2 regions of the Pseudoalteromonas fenneropenaei genome follow, and region 1 is predicted to be linked to the other one. Evidence: riboswitches for the same ligand, from Rfam matches in the RefSeq annotation. Region 1 holds a riboswitch; the other holds the start of a gene.
What was found. Region 1 has a riboswitch for cobalamin ahead of ACFOEE_RS12910 (ABC transporter ATP-binding protein). Riboswitches for the same ligand answer to the same signal wherever they lie in the genome.
Positions count from the first base shown of each region.

Region 1 (5,602 bases):
ACAAGCCCCCCACTAAAGCAGTCGCGACCACCCCTATCACTTTCGCCTGCGATAAGAAAAACCGCACCATATGTGGGATCATTAAGCCAACAAAGCCAATCCCACCGCAGCCCGCCACTAACACCGCTGTGACTAACGAGCTAAGTAACAATACAGTAATGCGCAGTTTTGGCACATTCACCCCTAACGTAGTGGCGCCTTCATCCCCCAGTAAGAGTGCGTTTAGCGGACGGCGTAGTAACAGCAATGCTCCTGCAACCAGCCCTACAGTTAAACAGGGCAACCATAACCAGTTCCATGAGGCGCGTGAAAAACTGCCTAAACTCCAAAATAGAATTGCAGAAATGGCTTCTGGATCGCACCAATACAACAGCAGACTGGTCAAGGCGCTGAATAAAAAGGACAACGCCACCCCAGCAAGCAGCAAGGTTTCGACTCTAGGGTTGCGGGTACTGGCCGCAAGCAATAGCAACAAACTCATTGCCAACACACTGCCTAAAAATGCCGCGCCCGATAACCACAAACCGGTATGTAAACCCGTCGCGGCAAATAACACCACCACGCCAAATGACGCGCCGGACGAGATCCCAAATAAATAGGGGTCCGCCAAAGGGTTACGGGTAACGGTTTGCAACATCATACCTGCTAGAGCCAGACCTGCCCCAGCAGTAAAAGCCAAAATGGCCCGCGGTAAACGCAGTTCAAGGACGATTTTATGCAACAGATTTTGCGCATCGTATTGCCATAACGCAGTGATGACATCCTGCGCGGGAATAGTGACCGCACCAATGGCTAACGCAGCCAATAAACTGACCAATAAGAACGAGCACAGTGACCCTAAGATTACGCTGTTTTTCATTGCTGATAGCCATAGAAATAACGAATATGGGGAATACGTTTGTCTTTACTCATCGGGCAAGGCACCTCGGTGACTTCAGCGCATACTGCAAATACGTCGCTCAGCAGGGTTTCATCGAGAATCGCGATAGGGGTACCATCGGCCACCAGTTTGCCGCTCTTCATCACTAATAGCCTGTCACAAACTGCCGCAGCAAGATTTAAATCGTGAAAAGAAGCAAGCACAGTCACGCCCATACTTTTTGCTAGCTCCATAATTTGAATTTGATATTTCACATCTAAATGACTGGTTGGTTCGTCCATGATAAGTAACTGTGGGCTTTGTACCATAGCTTTGGCTATCATCACCCGCTGTCGCTCGCCCCCCGATAAACTATTGTAACTTTGCTGCGCTTTGTCGCTTAGACCAATAGCAGCAATCGCAGCATCAATGTGGCTTTTATCAGCTTGGGATTGCGTGGCAAACAAGCTTTTATGGGGAGTAAGCCCCATGGCGACCACATCAAACAGGGCAAGATTAAAATCATTGCTGACTTCTTGCAGTACCACCGCCACTTGCTGGGCATAGTATTTGAGCGATAACGTATGAATGGCCTGATCTTGCCAGCAGATCTCACCACTATCAGGTTGCAAATAACGATACAAGCAGCGTAATAACGTCGACTTACCCGCCCCATTTGGGCCAAGTAAACCAACAAATTCGCCAGCTTGAAGGTGAAAGCTCACGTTTTGCAGGATAGCCTTGTTGGCACGACTGACACAAACCGCATCAACGCTTAATAACGGAGGGTAAATAGCTGCGCTCATAGTACCTCAGGTTTACCCTTACAAGCGGCTTTGCGGCAATACTGAGTATCAGCATCGCCAAGCAAATTCAACAATTTAAGGGGTTATATCAGTAAATAGGCGCGACGACTAAATCAACCATAGGCACTTATACCTAAGGTTTAATTTGATTGTGGTACGGCATGTTACGCCTCACCACAATATGAATATTTGTTGCCACTTGAGTGCGCCCGCTCAAGCTCGTTGCAATAGCCCTAGTATCTGACTTAACCTCAAACATTTGATTCAGCTTACCCAGCGGTATAGCAGAACATCGCAAGTTTGGAACAGTATCACAGTTGCGGGGACAGTTGAGGACTAGCACCTCATTCCCAGGGAATGCCATTGCAATTAGTGGCGCTATTATGAAGTCTAGACGGCTAAAACACAACTTTCGGCCAAGCTTTTACTTGTTCGTCAAAATAGACTTCAACCTTAAAACCGCACAAATAGGAAAATTCAATCGCAGCTAGCTGCTCACCACTGGGACGCATATTCCCGAAGATAGCCAATAGCAGAATTTTCATCACACCGGCATGGCTAACAATCAACCACTCCCCCACGCAAGGCTGAGCAAGCACGCTTTGCCACCATTGCACAACTCTGGCATGAAATGTTTCCATTGTTTCGCCTTGCGGCGGCGTATATGCCCAAGGGTCTTGCCAAAAGTCCCCAATCTGTGCGCCCTCCTCGGTACGTTGCCAAAGTTGTTCATACGGTTTACCGTCCCACACGCCAAAATCCATTTCACGCAATGCCGCCGCCACTTCAACCGGACACAGGCTTTGCTCAGCAAACGGCGTGGCGGTTTGCTGGCAACGTAGTAAAGGGGAGCTGTAAATGCGTGTCAGTTTGTTCACATCCACCATGCTGCCAGCTGAAAAATGGAGCGGCGCTAAAGCGCAGTCAGTACGGCCTAACAGTACTCCCGTTAAAGCGGGTTTTGCATGGCGTAGAAAATGCAGGGTTAAAGTCATGGTGGTCGGATGTATGAAACGACAATGCGAGCCTGAGCTCGCATTGGTCTTACAGAATTTGGTTATCTTTCCACATCTGCTCTTTGGCTAAGCGCTTTTTGCGCTTATCACATGGGTCATCGCAATCGCACACTTTGTCAATGCCCATTGAACCTAAGCCACCACAGCTACTGGCCATGGATTTCTTTTGTACAATTACGCCGACGGCCATCGCCGCTGCAATCAAAATCAGCAAACCAAAAGTAAGAATAAATACAGACATGGTTATAACCCTATAAAAAGCGAAGCTCAGCACGCTGAGTGGTGACGAATTGACGATATTATAACGCGCTTACGGATTGCTCACCACCATAAGCGCGTGACCGAACGCAAATTCCCAGTTAGCAGATGCAGCCTAGAGATATGGCGCAAATGCTGGGCTTGACCAAGTTTGAATACCCGTTGGCGTTTTACTCATTAAGTACACAGGTAAATTGTGCTCGATAGCATAAGCCTGTGCTTTTTCCATCCCCATGACCGTCAGTGCGGTAGCTAGTCCATCTGCGGTCATTGCCGAAGGATGCAGCACAGTGACCGAAACCAAGTCATGTTTAATTGGCATGCCCGTGGCAGGGTCAATTAAATGGGTATAAATCTCGCCATCCATTTCGTAGAAAATACGATAATCGCCAGACGTCGCAATACCATTAGTGCCAGGTTCAACGACACGGTGTACTTGGCGCTGTCCCATAGGGGCATCTGGCTGCTCAATGGCAATGCGCCAAGGCTCAACACCGGCTTTGTCACCAGCAACGCGCAGCTCACCACCAATTTCCACCATATAATTTTTAATACCATGCTGCTCAATTAGCTCAGCCACTTTATCAATGCCATAGCCTTTGGCAGTCGCTGAGAAAGTTACCCGCAAACCATCTATTGTCTTGCTCAGACCTTGCTCACTCAGCACCAGCTTATCAACCCCAATACGCATTAACATATCGTCAAGCTGCTCTTGAGATGGGCGTTTGGTTGGACGTTTGTCTGGACCAAAACCCCACAAATCAATCAATGGCCCCATAGTCACGTCTAACGTTTTTGTCGATTCACCGATGCGAATAGACTCGGCCGCGACTTTACGAAAATCTTCGCTTATCGCCATCACTTCGTCTGCAGGTAGGCTATTAAACTGATTGATCTCAGAATCGGGGATATAGGTTGACATCGATTGATTGACTTCCAATAACGCCTCATCAACTTCTGCTTGAAGGCTTGAACTGGTCAAATCTATGTCACCAGGAAACACTTTAATACTATAAGTGGTACCCATGGTTTTACCATGGATCTCTAACATGCTTGTATTGTTTATCGCGGGATTACATGCCGTCAATAGCACAGAAAATAAAGTCGCTGCAATTAAGGGCAATCTAAGTTGTCGGGTATTCATTATTCATCCTAAACAGCTTTCCCTGCATTTGAGGGAAAGGGTAATACACTAATTCATCTCACCAATAAAAAAGAACCCTACGGTTTACACCGCAGGGTTCTAATTATGCATAAATTACTTGCTGCATATTGATGGATTAACCACCAAAGTCATCCAGAAGGATGTTCTCGTCTTCAACACCTAAGTTTTTCAGCATGTTGATAACGGCCGCGTTCATCATCGGAGGTCCACACATGTAGAACTCACAATCTTCTGGCGCTTCATGGTCACGTAGGTATTGTTCAAACAATACGTTGTGGATAAAGCCTTTGTAACCAGTCCAGTTGTCCTCTGGTTGAGGATCTGACAAGGCTACGTGCCAAACGAAGTTGTCGTTCTCAGCTGCCAAGCCGTCGAAATCTTCCACATAGAACATTTCACGCTTAGAACGAGCACCGTACCAGAAAGACATCTTACGCTTAGACTTAAGACGCTTTAACTGGTCGAAAATATGTGAACGCATTGGCGCCATACCAGCACCACCACCGACGAAGATCATTTCTGCATCAGTGTCTTTCGCGAAGAACTCACCGAATGGACCAGAAATTGTCACTTTATCGCCTGCTTTGAGTGACCAAATGTACGAAGACATTTTACCACATGGCAAAGTCAAGTTGTTTGGCGGTGGCGTCGCAATACGTACGTTCAGCATGATGATACCGAACTCTTCTGGGTAGTTCGCCATAGAGTATGCACGAATGGTTGGCTCATCAACTTTAGACTCTAGTTTGAAGAAGCCAAAACGTTCCCAATCGCCACGGTATTGTTCTGGAATATCGTAATCAGCGTATTTAACGTGATGCGCTGGCGCTTCGATTTGAATGTAACCACCAGCACGGAACGGTACGCTTTCGCCATCAGGAATCGCAAGCTTAAGCTCTTTAATGAACGTTGCTTTGTTATCGTTAGAGATAACCGTACATTCCCACTTTTTAACACCGAAAATTGACTCTTCAAGTTCAATTTCCATGTCGTTTTTCACGTTAACCTGACACGCTAAACGACAACCTTCACGCGCTTCACCTTTAGAAATATGGTCAAGCTCAGTTGGCAGAATGTCGCCACCACCAGCATGAATGTGGACACGACACTGGCCACAAGAACCACCGCCACCACAAGCTGATGATACGAAGATACCTGCGTTAGCAAGTGCACCAAGCAACTTACCACCCGCTGGCACCTTAAGTGCTTTCTCAGGATCACCATTGATACCGATTGTAATATCACCTTCAGCAACTAACTTTGACTTAGCCGCGATGATGATAAGTACCAGCATTACTACGATAGCAATGAAAATACCTACGCCTAAATAAACCTCTAGCATGATCTCTCCTAGCTACCTTACAGTGAAATACCAGAGAAAGACATGAAGCCAAGACCCATTAGACCTACAGTGATAAAGGTAATACCTAAACCACGAAGACCATCAGGAACGTCTGCATACTTCATCTTCTCACGGATACCCGCTAGCAATACGATT
Region 1 is NZ_JBHRSD010000022.1:79,551-85,152, forward strand. It holds gene ACFOEE_RS12905 (FecCD family ABC transporter permease) at 1-859, opposite strand, end outside; gene ACFOEE_RS12910 (ABC transporter ATP-binding protein) at 856-1,665, opposite strand; cobalamin riboswitch at 1,878-2,063, opposite strand; gene ACFOEE_RS12915 (histidine phosphatase family protein) at 2,064-2,660, opposite strand; gene nqrM ((Na+)-NQR maturation NqrM) at 2,710-2,922, opposite strand; gene ACFOEE_RS12925 (FAD:protein FMN transferase) at 3,055-4,083, opposite strand; gene nqrF (NADH:ubiquinone reductase (Na(+)-transporting) subunit F) at 4,220-5,446, opposite strand; gene nqrE (NADH:ubiquinone reductase (Na(+)-transporting) subunit E) at 5,464-5,602, opposite strand, start outside.

Region 2 (5,602 bases), on a different contig from region 1:
CATAGCTATCACCAGTCACACTACAGATGAAGCAATGCGCTTGACCTTTATTGATGAACTCATGCGTATTCCAGGTATTGAACAAGTAATTGAGGTCACTGAAACTCACTTCTCCACCTTAGATGATATTTATCAAAGTGCTTTCCCTTTACTGCGTGATTCATTGGTGGGTAAGACTTTCTGCGTGCGCGTTAAGCGTCAGGGTAAACACGAATTTACCTCTACAGAAGTAGAGCGTTATGTTGGTGGTGGTTTAAATCAAAACATTCCCTCTGCATCGGTTAAGTTGGCTCACCCAGAAGTGACCGTGAAGATTGAGATTAAAGATCAGCGTGCTTATATTTTTAGCCAAGTGTTCCGTGGTTTAGGTGGTTTCCCACTGCCAACGCAAGACGATGTGCTGTCCCTGATTTCTGGTGGTTTTGACTCAGGTGTCGCCACCTATCACATGATCCGTAAGGGGGCGCGTACGCATTTCTTATTCTTTAATCTCGGTGGTGCGGCGCATGAAATTGGCGTAAAACAAGTGAGTCATTACTTGTGGCAGCAATTTAGTTCGACCCACAAAGTAAAATTTATCAGTGTGGACTTTGAACCTGTAGTCGCAGAGATCTTAGAAAACATCGAAAGCGGCTCAATGGGGGTGGTATTAAAGCGTATGATGATGCGTGCTGGCAGCCAAATCGCGGAACGTTTGAATATTCCGGCGCTAGTGACAGGGGAAAGTATCGGTCAGGTGTCGAGCCAAACTTTGGTGAACTTAAGTGTGATTGACCGTGTGACCGAAACCTTGATTTTGCGTCCACTGATTCACTTGGACAAACAAGAGATCATCCGCACCGCGCGTGCTATTGGCACCTTGGAAATGGCTGAAGCCATGCCAGAATACTGTGGCGTGATCTCGAAAAAGCCTAACGTAAAAACTAAGCTTGAAAGCATAGTTGCGGAAGAACAAAAGTTCGACTTTGATATCCTCAACACTGTCGTGGCGAATGCCAAAGTCATGGATATTCGTGATATCGAAGTAGAAGCAAAACAGGAAGTGAAAGAAGCTGAGTCAGTGTCTGCCTTACCACCAGGGGCTGTGGTGCTAGATATTCGTTCCCCAGAGGAAGAGGATGCAGCGCCACTTGAGCTTGATGGTATTGCTGTGAAACACCTGCCATTCTTCCGTTTAGCCACCCAGTTTGGCGATTTACCGCAGGATGTGGAATATTACCTGTACTGCCAAAAAGGCGTGATGAGTCAGCTTCAAGCGTTGATCTTACACGAAAAAGGCTTCAACAACGTGAAGGTTTATAAGCCTGCAAAAAACCAAGCTTAAACTGCGAAAAAGGCGCCACTGGCGCCTTTTTGCATTTTAATGGGTAGGTTTACAGCTTAATGCGCGGCGCTTTACACTTGGCTCAGTGCCTCAATTTCAGTTAGCAGCTTGGCATTAAACGGGGTAGGGTAATGATGCTTTTTGCCAAGCGCAACAATATAGCCGCAAATCGCCGTGATTTCAGTTTGCCGACCCAGGCTTATATCTTGCAGCATTGACGAGCGATTGGCGGCAGTTTGTTGCATCACTAAATAGGCTTGATTTAAGGCATCTGCCAGCACACAGCGATAGCCTTCCAAAGCGGCTAAATGTACAGCTTCATTCAATAAGCCAATGACTGTGGTGGCATATTTTGGTGCGCGCAGTTGGCCATTACAGACTTGGTCGCGGGCAGTAAGCGGATTGATAGCAATATTAACAAAAAGCTTTTGCCAGCGTATTTGCGCAATATTGTGATGCCAGTGCGCATCCACAATACTGGTCAAACAGGCATCAACTAGTGGGCAACGAGACTGTGCTGCAGACGTTATCGCACCTAACCAAGTACGGCCAACACCACGATGCACCACATGCTGAGGGCCTTTTAAATAAGCACCTTGAGAAGTGGTCGCAAAGTAGAGTTTGTGCTGTGGGGTCAATGTTGCGCTAAATGCGCTGAGATCAGACATGCCATTATGGCTAATCACAATGCTCGCGGCTGGATGCAGATAAGGGCGCAGCTGAGCTAGCGCCTCAGGTAATTGATAGGCTTTGACGCACACCAATACAAAACGCAAGCTGCTAGGGACTAAGGTCGCAAACGTCGCATTTTTGATAGTTTGCGTGCTGATTTCAGTTTGCCATTCGTAAAGCCAAGCTTTAGTGCTTGGCTTGCGGGTGATAACTGTAACTTGGTGGTCTCGACTCAGGGCTTTGGCAAATAGCTGCCCAATCGCACCTGCGCCTAAAATTGCGATGTCAAGCGGTGCGTTTACGGACATATTTGCGCCACACAAAATAACCCGCAAAGTAGCTTAGCGCCCCTAAGCAGTCGGCATAAAAGTCATATAACGATGCTTGGCGATGTGGCACCATTGATTGCAATACTTCAATCCCAGCACCATAACCGGCGAGCATCAGCAAGTGCAGCCATACAGGTAAACGAAAGGCGTGATGTAACACAAAAGCGAGGCCAAAAAAGATTAGAAAATGGGCAACTTTGTCAGCGTTAGCAAAAGTAATTACGCTGCTGTTCACTTCTTTGACGAATAATGCAGTACAGGCTATCAGACATCCTAACAACATGATTTGATAAACGCGCCGTGTCACTTCTCTTTCCATTTCTACCACTTTAGTGTGGCGAGTATACCATCGAATTCTAGATACAACATGAATAATTCCGACCGTGATAAAATTGTCATGGCCTTTCCCTAAACTCAAGATTGGCTGGTATACTAGGGCTAAGCAATTTGAGGAGAAAAGTATGCCTTCTTTTGACATTGTGTCAGAAATTGAAATGACTGAAGCGAAAAACGCGGTTGAAAACGCAGCGCGTGAATTAGAAACCCGTTATGACTTCCGTGGTGTTACTGCGTCGATTGAGTTGGACGAGAAAGAAGTGGTGCTAAAAGGTGAAGCTGAGCATCAATTATTGCAGTTGTTTGATATTTTAGTCAGCAAAGCAGCAAAACGCGGATTAGACGTAGCCTGCTTTGATTTGCAAGATGTGGTGCATTCTGGCCGTACTTACTCTCGTAAAGTGGTGTTAAAGCAAGGCATCGACAAAGATATGGCGAAGAAAATCACTAAGCTTATCAAAGAGTCTAAGCTTAAAGTGCAATCTAGCATTCAAGGTGAAGAAATACGCGTGACGGGTAAAAGCCGTGACGACCTGCAACAAGTGATGCAATTAGTGCGTACTGCTGAATTAGGCCAACCTTTCCAATTTAAAAACTTCCGCGATTAATTTGCTTCAGAAAGCGATGATATTAGCGTACAAAAGGTGCTTTGGCACCTTTTGGCTTTCTAGACGTCCATTGACTTTTGTGTGCTAAATTCGCACAATAGCGCCTCGTTTCAAGGTGCTTAGATGACGGGGTGAGGAAAACCCAGCGCTAAGATAATCGGGAAGCTTGGTGCGGTGCTTAGGAAGCCCCAATGCCAACACTGCCCCCGCAACGGTAATTAAAGGGTTTTGCCTTTAAGAGTCCGGAGACCGGCCTTGAATTGTCATTCACATCATGCTTGTGCGGTGGGCGCAGGTCAGGGGAAATCATGCTAAATAAATCTCTGCTTTGCAGTGCAATCGCTGCGGCACTTTCGTTTTCTGCGTTGGCAGATAATTCATCAACATCTTTAGAGCGCATCACGGTTACTGCGAATAAAATTGCGCAACCGCTAAATCAAGTCCTCGCGTCAGTTACTGTCATTGAGCGTGTGGAGATTGAGCAAAGTGGTGCGGCCGATTTAGTCACTGTGCTGCAAACGCAAGCGGGTTTTCAAGTTAATGCCAATGGCGGTTTAGGTCAAAATGCGGGCGTATCACTACGTGGCGCCAGCACGCGCCACACACTTGTGTTGTTAGACGGGGTACGGGTTGGCTCGGCCACCTTAGGCTATAAAACGCTAGCGAATATCCCGCTTAACAGTATTGAACGTATTGAAGTGGTGAAAGGCTCACGCGCTGCGGTGTATGGTTCAGATGCGTTGGCGGGTGTTATTAACATCATCACTCGTAACGCAGTCGGTGGTCAAATTGATATTGCCATTGGTTCAGATAGCTACCGCAGTGCGGACTTGGCAACAGGTACGCAAATTGGTGGTTTGGCCTTAGCCTTTAACGCGGGTTATCAAAAAACCGATGGTTTTGATGTATTGCAAACCAAGCAACCAGATGAAGACGGTTATGAAAACGTCAACGTGGGCTTTAATGCAGCTTATCAAGATGAACAGCTTGGCGATTTTAAAGCTATGCTACAGCGTAGCCAAGGTGAAGCCTATTACGACAGTGGTTTTGGTTCTGCGGATACGGAAATCTACAAAGGTGAGTTTACCAATCAAGTATGGGCGTTGGGCTGGCAAAAAGCGCTGCTAGAAAATCTTACCGTGAGTGCGACACTAAGTCGTGCAACCGATGAATCAGATGATGTTGGCGAAGGATACACGTCAGAATTTTATACTGAGCGGAAAAGCCAAGATTTATTAGTGCAATATAGCCCCCTCACGGCACTCAATACTTTGCTTGGTTATAGCAAAGTAACTGAAGATGTCGGTGGTTCTTCAACTGCTTATGATGTGACCGAGCGCGACCTTGAAGCATGGTTTGCTGGGGCGACCTATGAGTACCAAGCTTGGCTTGCGGAAGCCGTAGTACGTGAAGAACATAATTCGCAGTATGGTAACGAGTTTACTTACAGCACAGCGCTAGGCTATCGTGTGAATGAGCTACTGACCGTGCGCGCGTCGCAAAATACCGGTTTTAAAGCGCCGACTTTTAACGATTTGTATTATCCAAATTCAGGCAATTTAGCACTGCGCCCAGAAAGCTCAACCAATCAGGAGTTAGGTTTAACTTTAGCGCGTGACGATGTGTCTTTGACTTTGGCGGTATTTAGAACCGACTACGAAGATAAAATTGCTTGGGCGCCTTCTGCTGGTAACCCAAATAAATGGCTGCCATCGAATGTCAACCAAGCACGTCATGAAGGGTTTGAACTGACGCAGCAACACAGCTTCTACGGTTATAAATCAACTTGGAACTATACCTATCTTGATGCCAAAGACTTAGATAACAGCAAAGCACTGAACTATGTCTCTAAGCACAGTGCAAACTGGGCGCTTAGCAAAGAGTGGCAAGATTGGCGCGTTGGTGGTGAGTGGCAATTGCGTGGAAAACGCGAAGGTAAATATACCCAATTGCCGTCGTACGCGTTGTTTAACTTAGTGACAGGGTACACGCTTTCTGAAGGTTTTGTGTTGACGCTCCGTGTTGAGAATCTCTTTGACCGCGACTATCAAGGGGTAGATGCGGGTGTAAAAGTGTTTGGCGATCCAAGCTCAGTATTTTATTACAACACTCCTGGTCGCCGTGCTTACTTAAGCTTTAACGCTGAATTTTAAGTGATTGCTTAGGGTTGAATGAAAAATGCCGCTCATTTGAACGGCATTTTTTTTCATTTTGACCGTGCCATGGGGCGGCGCCTGTGACTAGCATCTGGCAGCTAGTGCTCAGGTGTTAGTCTAAGTAGTCAGCAAAATACTCGCTAAATTTAGCCAGTTTAGGGGCTATCATGACACTAC
Region 2 is NZ_JBHRSD010000023.1:88,400-94,001, reverse strand. It holds gene thiI (tRNA uracil 4-sulfurtransferase ThiI) at 1-1,324, shown strand, start outside; gene ACFOEE_RS13685 (ketopantoate reductase family protein) at 1,396-2,304, opposite strand; gene ACFOEE_RS13680 (VanZ family protein) at 2,282-2,644, opposite strand; gene ACFOEE_RS13675 (YajQ family cyclic di-GMP-binding protein) at 2,787-3,269, shown strand; cobalamin riboswitch at 3,366-3,541, shown strand; gene ACFOEE_RS13670 (TonB-dependent receptor domain-containing protein) at 3,578-5,422, shown strand; gene msrA (peptide-methionine (S)-S-oxide reductase MsrA) at 5,538-5,602, opposite strand, start outside.
Region 2: another riboswitch for cobalamin. It lies ahead of ACFOEE_RS13670 (TonB-dependent receptor domain-containing protein); the one in region 1 lies ahead of ACFOEE_RS12910 (ABC transporter ATP-binding protein).